4 regions of the Lentzea sp. NPDC060358 genome follow, and region 4 is predicted to be linked to each of the others. Evidence: riboswitches for the same ligand, from Rfam matches in the RefSeq annotation. Region 4 holds a riboswitch; each other region holds the start of a gene.
The links. A riboswitch is a leader RNA that binds a small molecule or an ion and turns the genes downstream of it on or off. The one in region 4 is predicted to bind cobalamin.

Region 1 (4,022 bases), on a different contig from region 4:
AGTGCTCCACCACCGGGAACGGCGAGTAGAACCGGTGCAGCAACGACGACCACCGCTCGTACGACGGCCCCTGCCGGAACCCGACGGTGTGCGCCTCCAAGGACTCCCACCGCACCAGCAGCAGGTACCGCGACGGCGTCTCCACCGACCGCAGCAGCTCCAGGCCCAGGAAGCCCGGCGAGGCGCTGATCAACGACCGCGCCTCGCCGAACGCCTGCTCGAACTCGTCCGAGAGCCCCGGCACCACGTCCAGGACGGCCTGTTCCAGGATCACAGGCGGCAGAACCTGATGTCCGACGCCAGCACGGCCTTGGCGCCGATGGCGGCCAGCTCGTCCATCACCTGGTTCGCCTCCTTGCGCGACACCATCGCGCGCACGGCCACCCAGTTCTCGTCGGCCAGGGGCGCGACGGTCGGCGACTCGAGGCCCGGGGTCAGCGCGACGGCGTCGTCCAGGATCGAGCGCGGGCAGTCGTAGTCGAGCATCAGGTACTGCTGGGCGAACACCACGCCCTGCAGGCGGGCCGTCAGCTGCTTCTTCGCCGCCGTCACCTCGGTGCCGGCGCGGTGCACGAGCACGGCCTCCGACTCGCAGATCGGGTCGCCGAACGGCACCAGGTCGTGCTGCTTGAGCGTGCGGCCGGAGCCCACGACGTCGGCGATCAGGTCGGCCACACCGAGCTGGATCGAGATCTCGACGGCGCCGTCGAGGCGGATCACCTGGGCGGTGATGCCGCGCTCGCGCAGGTCGCGGCCCACCAGGCGCGGGTACGCGGTGGCGAGGCGCTTGCCCTCGAGGTCGGAGACCTTCCAGTCGGTGCCGCGGGGGCCCGCGTAGCGGAAGGTCGACGAGCCGAAGCCCAGGGCGAGCAGCTCCTCGACCGAGGAGCCGTTGTCGTCGGCGCCCGAGTCGGCGGCCAGGTCGCGGCCGGTGATGCCGAGGTCCAGGTCGCCGGACGCCACGTAGATCGCGATGTCCTTGGGGCGCAGGAAGAAGAACTCGACGTCGTTGTTGGGGTCGAGCACGGTCAGGTCGCGGGGCTCGTGCCGCTGCCGGTAGCCGGCCTCGGTGAGCATGGCGGAGGCGCGTTCGGCGAGCGCGCCCTTGTTCGGGACTGCTACGCGCAGCATGTGGGGGTCTCTTTCAGAGGTACTTGTACACGTCTTCGAGGGTGAGGCCGCGGCCCAGCATGATGACCTGGAGGCGGTACAGGAGCTGCGAGATCTCTTCGGCGAGCTTCTCGTCGGACTCGTGCTCGGCGGCGATCCAGACCTCGCCCGCCTCCTCCAGGACCTTCTTCCCCTGCGCATGGACGCCGGCCTCGAGCGCTGCGACGGTGCCGGATCCCGCCGGCTTGGTGGCGGCTCGTTCGGTCAGTTCGGCGAACAGGGAGTCGAAGGTCTTCACGACTCGACATCATCCCACCTCGCCCGGCCGGGTCCACACCGCGGTCGCCCCCGTCCCACGTCCTGGACGCGAGTCGACCTGCGTGGACACCCAGTAGCGTGAACTTCCGTGTCTGAGTTCGCCGAGGTCCTCGCAGCGCTGCGCCGGGTGCGCGGGATCAACCCGTTCTTCGCCCTCGACGTCGGCCGCCCGGACGAGTCGTGGCTGCCGGGAACGGACCTGCTCGAAGGGCCCGCCCTCAAGAACACGATCGAGGCCATCGCGAACCGGTACGAAGCGGAGGAACCACGCGTCGCGGCGAGCCTGTTCTTCCTCGGCTACACCGCGCGGCTGCTCAGCCCCCTCACGGCCGCGGACCTGCCGATCGACGTGCGGCCGGAGAACCTGTGGTGGCGCCACGACCCGGCCGGCGGCCTGAGCGTGCGCATCGACGCACCGCGGCTGGGCCCGCCCGCCGCGGCGGCGCTCGAGCCCGTCGTGGAGGCGATCCAGGACGTCGCGCCGGTGGCACGGGGATTGTTGTGGGGCAACGCCATGTCGAACATCGCGGGCGCGCTGAAGATGGTCGTGCGCGCACGCATGCTCACGGCCGAGGAAGCGGAACTGCGCGGCGCGCGGCTGATGAGCGCTCCGCCGTTCGAGCAAGCCGGCGAGTTCTTCTCCATCCCCGGAGAGGTCGCGTTCCGGCGCAGGAGCTGCTGCCTCTACTACCGCGTCGCCGCAGGTGGGAAGTGTGGTGACTGTCCACTCGTGAAGTGAGGTGCGCAACAACTCTTATGGCCGGTTGTGCTCGGCGGGCCGGTCAACTTACGGTGCACGCGCCGCAGTGACGGGAAGCCGGTGTGAATCCGGCGCGGTCCTCGCCACTGTGACCGGGAAGCAACCCCCGCCGAGCACGTCACTGGTCCCCGCCGGGACTGGGAAGACGCGGGGTGAGCGGTGATCCGGGAGTCAGGAGACCGGCTGCGGCGCCGCAAGGAGAGTTGACCTTCCACGAGGTATGGAGGAGCCCGTCATGACGAGCCCCGCAGCAAGTCTGTCCGCCGTCCGCGTGCCCAAGTGGGCCTTCGCCGTCTCACTGCTCGGCCTGATCGTCACGTACCTGGTCCTCCAGGAGAACGGCCTCGCGCTCGGCGCGGGTTCCGAGTTGCTGCACGAGTTCTTCCACGACGGCCGCCACGCCCTCGGCGTCCCCTGCCACTGATCCGCCGACCACGCAGATGACGACGACGTACAAGTCCATCGCACTGCGCGGCATCGCGGCCGGCGGCATCGCCGGTGCCGCCTCCGCGCTCGTGCAGCTCCTGGTCACCGAGATCCCGATCCGCGCCGCCCTGGCGGTCGAGGAAGCACGGGAACCCGCCGGTGACGGCCACGCGCACTCGCACGGCGAGGAAGAGCTGGTCAGCCGCGGCGCCCAGATCGCGGGCGGCATGCTCGGCGTGGTGATCGTCGGCATCGCGATCGGCCTGGTGTTCGCCACGGCCTACGCGCTGTCGAAGCGCTGGTTCGCCGACCGCACGCCGTTCAGCCGCAGCCTCGCGTTCGGCGCCGCGGTGTTCGGCGCGGTGGCACTGCTGCCGTGGCTCAAGTACCCGGCCAACCCGCCCGCCGTGGGCGACCCGGACACCGTGAACTACCGGACCGCGCTGTACCTGGGCGTGGTGGTCGCGGGTCTCGCGATCGTGTGGGGCGCGAGCTGGCTCGCCGAGCAGCTGCGCGCGCAGTCGCAGCCGGTGCGCGTCACCGGCGTGCTCCTCGCGGTGGTCGCGGCCGTCGCGGTGGTGCTGCTGGCGTTCCCCGCGCCGCCGGACACGATCCCGGCGGACATGCCGGTGGCGGTGCTGTGGCAGTTCCGCCTCAGCTCGCTCGCCCAGCTCGCCACGCTCTACGTCGGCATCGGCGTGGTGTTCGGCCTGCTGGTCGACCCGGCCACGCGCGGCGCCAAGGCCGAACGCGTGACCGCTTCGACGACGGTCTAGAGCGCCTTCAGCACGTCGAGGTCGACGCCGGTGAGGGAGTCGCGGAACACCCGCCGCTCCCCCGCCGGCACCTCGACGTCACAGGGCACGACCAGCACGGTGCACCCGGCGGCCACGGCCGCGGCGACACCAGTCGGCGAGTCCTCGACCGCCACGCACTGCACCGGATCCACGCCGAGCAGCCGCGCCGCCTTCAGGTACGGCTCCGGCAGCGGCTTGTTCAGCCCGTCCACCTCGTCGCCGCACACCGTCACGTCGAACAGGTCGCGGCCGATCGTGTCCAGCGCGACCTCGGTCAGCGCGCGCTCGGTCGAGGTCACCAGCGCCATCGGCACACCGGACGACCGCACGGCGCGCAACGCCTCCCGGGCACCCGGCCGCCACGGCAGGCCGGCGCGGAAGACCTCCTCGGTGCGGCGCGAGATCCACGCGGCGCCGTCCACGAGGTCGGCGTCGGTCGGCTCGACGCCGACGTCGGCGAAGAGCAGGCGCATCGTCGTGGGCACGTTGGTCCCGACCATGCTCTCGCGGGTCTCGAGCGACAGCGTGCCGCCGAGCTTCTCGGCGTACTCGTAGAGCGGGATGTCCCACAGCTTCTCGGAGTCGAGCAGCGTGCCGTCCATGTCCCACAG
Region 2 (4,022 bases), on a different contig from region 4:
GGACGTGGCCCTGCTCGCAGTCCACGACCACGACGGCGGTCTGCTCGAGCAGGCCGGCGGCCTTGAGCGCGTCCTTCGACGGATCGCCGCCCAGTCCCGACGAGGTGGCGCGGCCGTCGGTCAGCAGCACCACCAGCGGGCGCTTGCGCGGGTCGCGGAGCCGTTCGACCTCCAGCACCCGGTGGGCCTTGAGCAGGCCGTCCGCCAGCGGGGTGCGGCCGCCCGTGCGCATCTTCCTCAAGCGCGTGGCCGCGGCGTCGACGGACGTGGTCGGCGGGAGCGCGACCTCGGCCTGGCTGCCGCGGAACGTGACGACACCGACCTTGTCGCGGCGCTGGTAGGCGTCGCGCAGCAACGAGACCACGGCGCCGCTGACGGCCGACATCCGCTTCTGCGCCGCCATCGAGCCCGAGGCGTCGACGACGAACAGGACGAGGTTGGACTCCTTGCCCTCCCGGACCGCCTTGCGCAGGTCGGCGCCGGTCAGCAGCAGCCCGGGACCGCTGCGGCCGCGCGCGGCCTGGTGCGGTGCGGCGGTCGCGAGGGTGTCGACGAGGTGCAGCCCGCCGCCGTCCACCGTGGACGAACGGACGACCCGGCCGGTGCGGGCACGGGCCCGGGACCGCTTGCCGGGCGCGCCCTCGCCGACCCCGGGCACCTCCAGCACCCGCGCCTTGAACGCGGGCGCGGGTTCCGGTGCCGGGCGGTCGTTCGGCGCGTTCCCGTTGCGCTGCGGCCGGTCCTGGGGAGCGTCCTGCGGTTCGGGCAGCTCACCGCCGCCGGGGCCGTCGTCGTCGGGACCGTCGTCCGGGTCCCCCGCGTGCTCGGCGGCCTCGCGCATGGCGTCCTCGAGCTGCTGCTCCTCGATGCCGGGCTCGTCGAACGGGTCGCGGCGGCGCCGGTGCGGCAGGGCGAGCCGGACCGCGGCCTCGACGTCGGACTCCTCGACCTCCGCGGCACCGCGCCACGCCGCGTGGGCGGTGGCGGCACGGGCGACCACGAGGTCCGCGCGCATGCCGTCGACCTCGAAGGCGGCGCAGACGGCGGCGATCCGGCGCAGCTCACCGTCCGGGAGGGACACCTCCGGCAGCTTCTCCTTGGCCTCGGCGATGCGCTGCCGCAGCGCCGCGTCCTCGGCCTCCCACCGCGCGGCGAACGCGACGGGGTCGGCCTCGTAGGCGAGCCGGCGCCGGATGACCTCGGTGCGCACGGCCACGTCCCGCGCGGCCTTCACCGACACCGTGAGCCCGAACCGGTCGAGCAGCTGCGGCCGCAGCTCCCCCTCCTCCGGGTTCATGGTGCCGACCAGCAGGAACTGCGACGGGTGCGAGATCGACACGCCTTCGCGCTCGACGTGCGCGCGGCCCATCGCGGCGGCGTCGAGCAGCAGGTCGACCAGGTGGTCGTGCAGCAGGTTGACCTCGTCGACGTAGAGCACGCCCCGGTGCGCCGCGGCCAGCAGGCCGGGCTGGAACGCCCGCACGCCCTCGGTCAGCGCCTTCTCCAGGTCGAGCGAGCCGACGAGCCGGTCCTCGGTGGCGCCGACCGGCAGCTCGACGAGCTTCGCCGGACGGCGCTCGGCGCCCTCGTGCGGCGCGTCGGGGCAGTCGGCCGACCCCGGGACGCAGCCGAACCGGCAGTGCGCCGAGACGTCCAGCTCCGGCAGCAGCGCGGCGAGGGCGCGCACGATCGTCGACTTCGCGGTCCCCTTCTCACCGCGGACGAGAACGCCGCCGATGCCGGGGTGCACGGCGTTCAGCAGCAGGGCCAGCCGGAGGTCGTCGTGTCCGACGACAGCCGAAAAGGGGAACATGCGCGTGCGGTCCTTCCTCGGGTGTCCACGCCCGTGGCCGGTCGAATAAGAGGGGGACGAGTTCCTGACTCCCGGTTCTTCCGCACCGGTCACAGTCGCGGGACGGCGCCGGATTCCCACCGGCTTCCTCGCGCTCCCCTCACAGCCCCGGCATCGTCGCACCTCGCACCCGTGCGACCAACAGCCAGGTGAGCGACATCGCCCTCAGAGCAGGCTCCGGAACTGCTCCCAGGCCGCCGTGACCTCGTCCGCCGTCCACTCCAGCGCGGGCCCGGCGATCGTGATCTCCGTCTTCGCGAGCGTCCCGGCCGGCCAGAACGACCCGAGGAACTTCCCGCTCAGCTCGGTCAGCCGGGCGGGGTCGCCGGGCAGGTGCAGCGCGAACTGGTGGGTGTGCGGCTCGGGCAGCCCCATCGCGGCCGCCACGACCTTGGCGTGCTCGACGTACGAGCCGAGCTTCGGCAGCACGGTGTCGAGACCGTGCAGGGCGGACAGGGCGGCCGGCCACTGCTGGAACAGCGTGCCGCCGTAGCGGTGCCGCCAGACCCGCGCCTGGTCGACGAAGTCCTGCGAACCCGCGAGTGCGGCACCGGAGATGCCCTCCAGCGACTTGTAGAACGACACGTAGACCGAGTCGAACAGGCCGGCGACCTCCGGCAGCGGCTTGCCCAGGCCGTGCGTGCTCTCCCACAGCCGGGCGCCGTCGAGGTGCACGACCGCGTCCCGTTCGCGCGCGAGGTCCACCAGCGACGTCAGCTCGTCCCAGGTCGGCAGGACGAAGCCGGCCTCGCGGTCGGGCACCTCCAGCAGCAGCGTCCCGTACGGCTCCGGGCAGGTGCCGACGTCGGCGTCGCGGACCTTGACCGGCCGCAGACCGGACAACGCGGTGAGCGCGTCGTCCTCGTGGTGCAGCGGGTGGGCCTGCGGGTGCATCGCGACGATCGGGTTGTGGGTGCGGTCGGCCCAGCACCTGAGCGCGATCTGCTGCGCCATCGTGCCCGTCGGCACGAACAGCGCCGCCTCGGTGCCGAGCAGCTGGGCCACGCGGGCTTCCAGGGCTCCCACCGGGCCGCCGTCGCCGTACCGGTCGGGGTCGACGTCCGGCACCGGGCCGAGCGATTCCAACAGGGTCTTCTTGTGGACACCCGAGAGTTGGCGGTTCATCACCACCGCATCCAACATCAGGTCAACGACTCACGGCCACCGACTTCGGCGCCCGGAACGACAGCAGGTGCAGCCATTCCGGCTCCGGACCAGCGAGTTCCAGCGAAGGCTCGCGAGAGGCCACTGTTCGCAACGTCACGGCCGCCTCCAGCCGGGCCAGGCCCGCCCCGAGGCAGAAGTGCCGCCCGTACCCGAACGCGAGGTGGCGCGGGTCGGTCTCCCTGCCGCTCAACAACAACACGAGCTCCGCACCGGCCGGAACGCGCACACCGGACAGAACGACCTCACGCGCGGTCAACCGGCGCCACGTCACCACGGGCGTCTCGGTCCGCAGCACGTCCTCCACGAACGCCTCGGCCACACCGGGCAACGGCAGTCGCGCCCACACCGCGCGGTCCTGCAACGCGCGGCGCAACGCCGTGGACAGCAGCTGGGTCGTCGTCTCCTGGCCGGCGATCAGCAGGAAGTAGCAGAGACCGGCGGAGTCCTCAGCGGACACACCCGCGTCGGCCAGCGCGCGGAACAGCTCGCCGTCGCGCGCGTGGTAGCGCTTGACCAGCCACTGGTGGAACTCGCCGACGTCGTCGACCAGCTCCAGCTGCCGCTCCGGCGACAGCGAGCCCCAGAAGAACTCCAGCGACCCCGAGCTCCACCGCTTGAGCGTCGGGATGTCGACGTTCTCCAGCCCGAGCAGGTCCATCAGCACGATCGCGGGCAGGTCCCACGCGAGCGAGCGCACGAGATCTGCGCCACCCAGCCGTTCCAGGACCAGGGCGCGGATGCGAGGCTCCGCTGCGGCGACGCGGGCCGGCGTGAAGAACGACGCCACCAGCTTCCGCAGCCGGGCGTGCGACGACGAGCTGTTGTTCGCCAGCGTCGGCGGCAGCGAGAAGCGGGCTCTCACCAGGGCGCGCAACGCGGCGGGCGCGACCGGCGTGACGGCGGTCAGCGCGTTGTCGGGCAGGAACGTGGCCGGGTCCGCCAGCACGGCGCGCACGTCGTCGTGGCCGGACACCACCCAGCGGCCGTCGAGGAACTGCACCGG
Region 3 (4,022 bases), on a different contig from region 4:
CGCACGGGCGGGCGCCCGGTGCCGTCGATGAGGGTCGCTCCCCGCAACACCGTCACGGCGGTACCCGCGGTGGCGGGCGAATTCCCCACGGCCCCGAGTGCGACCGCACCGATCGCACCCCGTCCGAGCCAGGACAACACGTCCCGGCGCGCCAGATCCCCCACGGCTCCGCCTTCCCCCATGTGCCGGACAGCCACACGGTAATGATCCGCGAGGACCGGGACAGTAGGGCAGACCCGACTGTTCGCGTCCACACCGGACCCCGACCTCAGGCGGGATCCGGTTGCGGCTCCGCGGGGCGTTCCTGGTGCAGGGCAACACCCGTGACCACGAGCACCACGCCGACGACCTCCGCGACAGAGGGGATCTGCGTGAGCACGACGATCCCGACGACGGTGGCCGTGGCCGGTAGCAAGGACACCATCAAGGCGTAGGTGGCCCGGGGCAAGCGGGCCATGGCGAGCTGGTCGCAGACGTAGGGGATGACCGACGAGCAGATCCCCACCCCGGCCGCCGCGGCCAGGGCCACCGGGTCCAGGAAGGCCGGCGCGGCCTGACCGATCCCGATCGGCAGCGCGATCACCGCGGCGATCATCATCGACAGCGCCAGGCCGTCGATGCCGGACACCTGCCGGCTGCGGGCCACGCGGTGCCCCAGAATGATGTAGAGCGCGAACAGCACCGCGTTGGCGGCGGCGAACGTGATGCCCAGAGGTTCGGCGACCAGGCGCACGTCGGTGAGCAGGTACACGCCCGCGACCGCCGCGATCAGCGCGGCGACGTTGCGACGGGTTCGCGCGGCGAGCGCGGCCAGCACGATGACCGGCAGGAACTCGATCGCCGCGACCGTGCCCAGCGGCAACCGGTCGATGGCCAGGTAGAAGACGCTGTTCATCACCGCCAGCACCGCCGCCCACCCCGTCAGCAGCCACCGGGTGGCCCGGTCCAGGCGCGACCACAGCCGCCACGGCCGCCGCCACACGGCGAACACCACCGCGGCCGTGGCGATGCGCAGCCACGCCACCCCGAGCACCTCGACACGGGCGAACAGCAGCACCGCCAGCGCGGGCCCGAGGTAGTGGAACACCGCGCTGACAACGAAATAGGCGTGGGGAGGAGTTCGGTGCACGATCCTCGCCGCGGCTCGACCAAGGCTGCGGAAACGCGGCTCGACCATGCCTTTATTGTCGACTGCGGGACCGGGCAGCACCATGCGCGAACGAAGGCGGAGACCGTCGATATGGTCGCAAAAGAAGGCGGAAACCCCATCGGCTTTCCTTCGGGAAAGCCAGTGCTGGACGAGACCGACCGTCGGCTGCTCGACGTGCTCGGCGCGGACCCCCGGCTCACCGCCGCCGAGCTGGCGCGCCGCATCGGCATGTCCGCCCCCGCCGCCCGCGAACGCCTCGCCCGCCTCGAACGGGCCGGCGTCATCCGCGGTTACCGCCTCGACATCGATCCCGCCGCGATCGGGCTGCCCGTCACCGCCTGGGTCCGGATCAGGCCCGGGCCCGGTCAGCTGCCCAGGATCGCCGAGCTGGCGGCCCGGACCCCGCAGGTCAGCGAGTGCCACCGCATCTCCGGCGAGGACTGCTTCCTGCTCAAGGTCCACTCGCCCAGCATCGAGGGCCTCGAAACCATCCTCGACCAGTTCCTCATCCACGGTCAGACGCACAGCTCGTTCGTCGTCGCCACCCCCGTGCCCCCGCGCACACCGGCGACCGGGTGACGGGCAGCTCGTGCGGGTGCTGCTCCAACTGAGCGACACGCCCACTAGATGTAGGTGCTCTTCGCTCGACCACGCCCATGTATTGTGTCGATCTAGCTGGTTCGGCCGATCATCCAGATCGGTCGTCGCAAGAGGGAACCCGGTGTGAGTCCGGGACTGCCCCGCAGCGGTGAACGGGAACGAAAGCCGTCAGAAGCACTGGACGCGAGTCGTCTGGGAAGCGACGGCCGGTAGGAGCCATCAGGCGTGCCCGTGAGTCCGAAGACCTGCCAGCGCCCCGCACGCGCCTTCGCGTGCGGGTGTCCGAGGCCCCGAGGGAGGGCGGGAGGACGTGGCGGTCGCGCGCGCCCGTCCGCTCCTCGCTGTCCTCGTGGCCACCCCGAGCTCGCGAGGAGAGAGCTGTGACGGCGGTCGACACGGTCACCACCACGATGCGCGTCAAGAAACGCAACGGTTCGCTCGAACCGGTGGACCTGAACAAGATCGTGCGCGCGGTGGAGCGCTGCACGGCCGGTCTGCACGACGTCGACCCGTTGCGGGTCGCCACCAAGACGATCAGCGGCCTCTACGACGGCGCGACGACCGAGGAGCTGGACAAGCTCTCGATCCAGACCGCGGCCGCGCTGGTCGCCGAGGAGCCCGAGTACTCGAAGCTCGCGGCCGGTCTGCTGGCGGCGTTCATCGAGAAGGAAGTGCGCCGCCAGGGTGTGCAGTCCTTCAGCCAGAGCATCGCGCTCGGCCACGCGGAGGGCCTGATCGGGGACGCGACGGCGAAGTTCGTCGCGGCCAACGCCCGCAAGCTCGACGACGCGATCGACCTCGACGGCGACCGGCGGTTCGAGTACTTCGGCCTGCGCACGGTCTACGACCGCTACCTGCTGCGCCACCCGTCCCGGCGGTCGGTGATCGAGCAGCCGCAATACTGGCTGCTGCGCGTCGCCTGCGGCCTGTCGCACACCGCCTCCGAGGCCATCGACTTCTACCGGCTGATGTCGTCGCTGGCCTACCTGCCCAGCTCGCCGACGTTGTTCAACTCCGGCACCCGGCACACCCAGATGTCCTCGTGCTACCTGCTCGACTCGCCGAAGGACCAGCTGGAGTCGATCTACGAGCGCTACGCCCAGATCGCTCAGCTGTCGAAGTTCGCCGGAGGCATCGGTGTGCAGTGGTCGCGGGTCCGGTCGCGCGGCGCGTTGATCCGCGGCACGAACGGCCACTCCAACGGCATCGTGCCGTGGCTGCGCACGCTCGACGCGTCGGTCTCGGCGGTGAACCAGGGCGGTCGCCGCAAGGGTGCCGCCTGCGTGTACCTGGAGACGTGGCACCCGGACGTCGAGGAGTTCCTGGAGCTGCGCGACAACACCGGCGAGGACGCGCGCCGCACGCACAACCTCAACCTGGCCAACTGGATCCCGGACGAGTTCATGCGCCGCGTCGAGGCCGACGCCGACTGGTCGCTGTTCGACCCGGACGAGGTTCCCGAGCTGGTCGACCTGTGGGGCGACGAGTTCGACCGCGCCTACCGCGGCGCCGAGGAAGCCGGCCGAGCGGTGCGCACGGTGAAGGCTCGTGACCTTTATGGACGGATGATCCGCACGCTCGCCCAGACCGGCAACGGCTGGATGACGTTCAAGGACACCGCGAACCGCACGTGCAACCAGACCGCCGAGCCCGGCAACGTGGTGCACCTGTCGAACCTGTGCACCGAGATCCTCGAGGTCACCAGCGACGAGGAGACCGCGGTCTGCAACCTCGGCTCGGTCAACCTCGGCGCGCACGTGACGGACGGCGGGATCGACTGGGAGCGCCTGCGTTCCACCGTCCGCACGGCCGTGGTGTTCCTCGACCGCGTGATCGACATCAACTACTACCCGACCGAGCAGGCGGCGCGGTCCAACCCGCGCTGGCGCCCGGTGGGGCTCGGTGTGATGGGCTTGCAGGACGTGTTCTTCAAGCTGCGCCTGCCCTTCGACTCGCCGGAGGCCCGCGAGCTGTCGACGCGGATCGCCGAGGAGATCTACCTGACGGCGCTGGAGTCGTCGGCCGAGCTCGCCTCGTCGGCGGGCGCGCACCCGGCGTTCGCGGAAACCCGTGCCGCCAAGGGAGATCTGCAGCCCGACCTGTGGGGTGTGACGCCGACGCAGACCGAGCGCTGGTCCGCAGTCCGCGAGCGGATCTCCGAGCACGGCCTGCGCAACTCGCTGCTGATCGCGGTCGCGCCGACGGCCACGATCGCCTCGATCGCCGGCTGCTTCGAGTGCATCGAGCCGCAGGTGTCGAACACGTTCAAGCG
Region 4 (4,022 bases):
GGCGACCAGCTCCGGCACGAGGACCTCGGCCGGGGTGCCGGAGGCGACCAGCCGGCCCTCGTCGAGCACGTGCAGGCGGTCGCAGTAGGACGCGGCGAGGTTCAGGTCGTGCAGCACCGTCAGCACCGTGACGCCCAGGCCGCGGGTCAGCGACAGCACGTCCAGCTGGTGGCGGATGTCGAGGTGGTTGGTCGGCTCGTCCAGCACCAGCACGCGGGGTTCCTGGGCGACGGCGCGGGCGATGAGCACGCGCTGGCGCTCGCCGCCGGAGAGCGTGAGGAAGCTGCGGGACGCGAGGTGGGCGACGTCCACTGTGGCCAGTGCCCTGGCGACCACGGCGCGGTCGTGCGCCGGGGACCGGTCGTGCGGGAGGCGGCCCATCTCCACCACCTCGGCGACGGTGAAGTCGAACTCGACCTGCGACTCCTGGGTCAGCGCGGAGAGCTCGCGGGCCAGGTCCGGTCGCTTGTGGACGTTCTGGCCGTCGATCAGCACGGCACCCGCGTCCGGCTTCAAGGCGCGGTAGACGCAGCGCAGCGTCGTGGACTTGCCGCTGCCGTTCGGGCCGACGATGCCGACCACCTCGTCGCAGGCGTGCAGGGTGATGTCCTCGATGATGCCGGTGACGGTCAGCTGCTCGACGTCGACGCGCATCAACGGCCTCCGAACACGTAGGTCCTGCGGCGCATCAGGAAGATGAAGCACGGCACGCCGATCGCGGCCGTGATGACGCCCAGCGGCAGTTCCTCCGGCGCGGCCAGCATGCGGGCGGCCACGTCGACCCAGACGAGGAACGAGGCCCCGGCGAGCGGTGCCAGCGGCAGCACGCGGCGGTGGTCCGCGCCGACGACCATCCGCGTCAGGTGCGGCAGCATCAGGCCGACGAAGCCGACGGCGCCGCTCACCGCGACCAGCACGCCGGTGATGCCCGCGGTCACGATGAACAGGTGCGTGCGGAACCGGGTCACGCCGACGCCGAGCGTGGTCGCGGTCTCGTCGCCCATCGCCAGCGCGTTGAGCTGCCGCGCCCTGGTCATCAGGTAGACGATCCCCGCGACCGTCACGACCAGGGCGATGGGCAGCGCCTGCCAGTTCGCCCCGCCGAGGCTGCCGAGCAACCAGAACATGGCGCTGCGGGCCGCCTCGCCGTGCGGGGCCTGGAACACCAGCAGCATCGCCACCGCCGAGAACCCGTACGCCAGCGCGGTCCCGGTCAGCACGAGCCGCAGCGGGGTGAGCCCGCGGCTCGTGCGCGCGGTGATGTAGACCAGCGCGGTGGCGCCGAGACCGGTCAGGAACGCGCCCGTGGACAGCGCGTAGACGCCGAACCCCTGCAGCACCCCGAGCGTGGCCACGGCGGTCGCGCCGACGCTCGCCCCCGAGGAGATGCCGAGCACGTACGGGTCCGCGAGCGCGTTGCGGACCATCGCCTGGATCGCCACGCCGACCGCGCTCAGACCAGCGCCCACGACCGCGGCGAGCAGCACGCGGGGCAGCCGGATGTCCCAGACGATGTGGTACTGCCCCGCGAGGTCGGCGGGGATCGTGCCCCCGGACAGGGCCGCCCACAGCAGCTCGAGGGTCAGTCCGAACGGGACGGGAACGGGACCGAGCGCGACGCCCGCGACGATGCTGACGGCGAGCACGCCGACGAGCGCGCTGATCTTGGCGATCACTGGGTCCCTTCCCGCAGTCCACGGCAGGAGTCGGAGGTGCTGTGCGTGCCGTGTGCGGGTGTTCGGGCTCGTCCTCTCCGAGGAGGACCTACCGTTGCGGGTCAGCGCCGGACTTCGACCGGTCTTCCCCCACACGCGACCTCTGCACTCTAACCCGAGGCGTTCACCCGTTCGTGCCGAAGGCCGGGTCGAGGCGGCTGAAGTACTCCGCGCAGTTCGCCAGCTGCTGCTCGGCCAGACCCCAGCTCGGGGTGTCCGCAGGTTCCAGCACCGCCAGCACGTCCACGGTCCGGGTCACCTTCTCGCCGGGCACGAGCACCTCGGCGCGGTCGCCGGGGAAGATCGACACCTGGTGCCCGACGTGCCACACGTCACGCCGGGCGCCCTGCACGAGCACCTTCCACAGCGGAGGCGGGAACTGCTCGAGGTCCTCCAGCTCGTTGCGGATCTTCCACAGGGCGTCGAAGACGGAGTCGCCGACGGCCGTCCTGCGGCCGAACGGGCCGTAGAGCGCCATCGTGACCTCCCGCATCGTCCGCGCCTGCCAGACGACCCGGCCGACCCACACCTGCTCGGTGCCGGAGGCGGGGTCCCTGCCGTGGAGCGGCACCTGCCGGGAGACGGGCGGGAACTCACCGCCGTGCGTCCACTCCGGCATCTCCTCCTGCTGGGGTTGCACAGGTCCACATCTCCTTCGCGGGTCAGGCGTGCTGGTCGAGGAGGTCGCGCATCATCTGCCGCTGGGCGGCCATGCGCTGCTGCACCGCGGCGCGTTCGGCGAACGGCAGCTGCGGCAGCGAGTCCTGCATCTCGGCCACGGACTGCCGGAGCTGGAAGTAGTGGCTCCTGTCCGGCTCCGGCAGGTGCTCGGGCTCGCGGACGCGCGGCTGCTCGTCCGGTCCGCGCTCCGGCTCCCGCGCGGGGGGCTCGGGTTCGCGGTCGGGCGGCGCAGGTTCGGAGTCGGGCGACGCGGGCTCGGAGTCGGGCGGCGTGGGCTCGCGGTCGGGCGGCGCGGGCTCGTCCGGCTTCTGCGGACCGAACGGCTCGTCGCCGTGCTGCGGCCGGTGGTCCGGCGTGTGCCCGGGCAGCTCGTAGTCCGGGCGGTGCCACGGCGGCAGGCCGTCGTCGGCGTGCTTCGCGGCCTGCTCGGTCGCCTCGCGCAGCACCGCCTTCTCGGTGGCGCCGAGCAACCCCGCGCCGTCGGTCGCGATGGCGATGGCGGCGTCGCCGGTCAGCCTGCCGAGCGCCGAGAACGGGTCCTTCTTCCACTCCTCGAAGTCGAGGACGCCCTTCACGGCCTCGGACGGGTGCGTGGCCAGGTGCACCATGCCGGACGCCTGCTCCACCAGGTGCGCGGCGTACTCGCCGGGGTGGGCGGCGTTGTACGGGTCGAACGGGTTGCCCGCCCGGACCGTCCTGAGCAGGGTGAGGCCCGACTCGGCGAGGCCGGAGTGGAACGACGACACCTGCGTGACGGTCTTCTCGAAGCTGTCCTCGATCGAGGCGGCGAACCTCGACAGGAACCCCGGCTCCTCGGGTGCCCTGTCCTTCGCCTTCGCGACGACCGCCGCGGTCTCGGCCGCGCCGGCCCGCACCGCCTTCCGCGCGTCGGCGAGCATCCGCCGCGCCGCCTCGCGCCTGGCCTCGCCGGGGTCGGCGAACGGCACGGGCACCGGGCCGTCCCCGGCGTCGTACCGCTCCTCGGCCGCCGCCGTCTCCGCCTCGGCCTCGTCGTGCAGCCGGATCGCCTCGGCGGCCTGGCGCTGGGCGCGCTCGACCACGCCGCGGTAGGTCGTCAGCGCCTCGACCACGGGCCCGAACGCCTCGGCCGCGTCGCGCCACTTCGCCCTCTCCCGGGAGAAGTACTGCTGGAACTTCTCCGCGGCGGCACCGGTCCAGTGGCCGACGTCCAACCCGGACAGACCGGAGTTCGCCTCCTGGCAGGCGCCCGCCAGCCTGCGCAGCCCGGTCGCGGTCTCGTCGAGGATCGCGACGTCGCCGGGCACGAGCTCCCGCGGGTCGCGGGTGCCGCCGAGCTCGCTGCGTCCGAAGAGGCTCATGGACGGCCACCCGCCGGCGTGGAGGAGGAACGGCCGGAAGGGGACGCGGCCGGTTCCCGCAGCAGGTCCTCCCACGACCTGTCCGCCGGGTCCGCCGTGGAGTTCGGGTCGCCGATCAGGAGCTGGAAGCCCTGCTTGAGCTTGTCCTCCGCCTCCTCGTAGACGCTGCGCGTGTCCGTCAGCGCCTCGACCATCGCCGTGCCCTCCTCCACGAGGTGGCGCACGCCCCACTTCCACCGGTCGAAGAACTCGTCCAGCGCATCGGCGAGCTCTTCGTCGCCGCACT

Region 1: linked by a shared signal. The riboswitch ahead of ACFWGZ_RS29040 (CbtB-domain containing protein) and the one ahead of ACFWGZ_RS26250 (FecCD family ABC transporter permease) in region 4 are both predicted to bind cobalamin.
Region 2: linked by a shared signal. The riboswitch ahead of ACFWGZ_RS15005 (putative cobaltochelatase) and the one ahead of ACFWGZ_RS26250 (FecCD family ABC transporter permease) in region 4 are both predicted to bind cobalamin.
Region 3: linked by a shared signal. The riboswitch ahead of ACFWGZ_RS37935 (ribonucleoside-diphosphate reductase subunit alpha) and the one ahead of ACFWGZ_RS26250 (FecCD family ABC transporter permease) in region 4 are both predicted to bind cobalamin.

What each region holds. Positions count from the first base shown of each region.
Region 1 covers NZ_JBHXCW010000171.1:8,815-12,836, reverse strand. The annotation lists gene ACFWGZ_RS29060 (antibiotic biosynthesis monooxygenase family protein) at 1-274, opposite strand, end outside; gene ACFWGZ_RS29065 (phosphoribosyltransferase) at 1-2, shown strand, start outside; gene hisG (ATP phosphoribosyltransferase) at 271-1,131, opposite strand; gene ACFWGZ_RS29050 (phosphoribosyl-ATP diphosphatase) at 1,145-1,408, opposite strand; gene ACFWGZ_RS29045 ((2Fe-2S)-binding protein) at 1,517-2,167, shown strand; cobalamin riboswitch at 2,238-2,370, shown strand; gene ACFWGZ_RS29040 (CbtB-domain containing protein) at 2,424-2,612, shown strand; gene ACFWGZ_RS29035 (CbtA family protein) at 2,629-3,390, shown strand; gene ACFWGZ_RS29030 (HAD family hydrolase) at 3,387-4,022, opposite strand, start outside.
Region 2 covers NZ_JBHXCW010000057.1:18,446-22,467, forward strand. The annotation lists gene ACFWGZ_RS15005 (putative cobaltochelatase) at 1-1,813, opposite strand, end outside; cobalamin riboswitch at 1,851-1,986, opposite strand; gene ACFWGZ_RS15010 (threonine aldolase family protein) at 2,018-2,938, opposite strand; gene ACFWGZ_RS15015 (hypothetical protein) at 3,000-4,022, opposite strand, start outside.
Region 3 covers NZ_JBHXCW010000329.1:1,483-5,504, forward strand. The annotation lists gene ACFWGZ_RS37920 (amidohydrolase family protein) at 1-89, opposite strand, end outside; gene ACFWGZ_RS37925 (DMT family transporter) at 269-1,177, opposite strand; gene ACFWGZ_RS37930 (Lrp/AsnC family transcriptional regulator) at 1,292-1,729, shown strand; cobalamin riboswitch at 1,810-2,018, shown strand; gene ACFWGZ_RS37935 (ribonucleoside-diphosphate reductase subunit alpha) at 2,131-4,022, shown strand, end outside.
Region 4 covers NZ_JBHXCW010000141.1:1,248-5,269, reverse strand. The annotation lists gene ACFWGZ_RS26255 (ABC transporter ATP-binding protein) at 1-654, opposite strand, end outside; gene ACFWGZ_RS26250 (FecCD family ABC transporter permease) at 654-1,676, opposite strand; cobalamin riboswitch at 1,712-1,841, opposite strand; gene ACFWGZ_RS26245 (hypothetical protein) at 1,840-2,355, opposite strand; gene ACFWGZ_RS26240 (putative T7SS-secreted protein) at 2,378-3,736, opposite strand; gene ACFWGZ_RS26235 (hypothetical protein) at 3,733-4,022, opposite strand, start outside.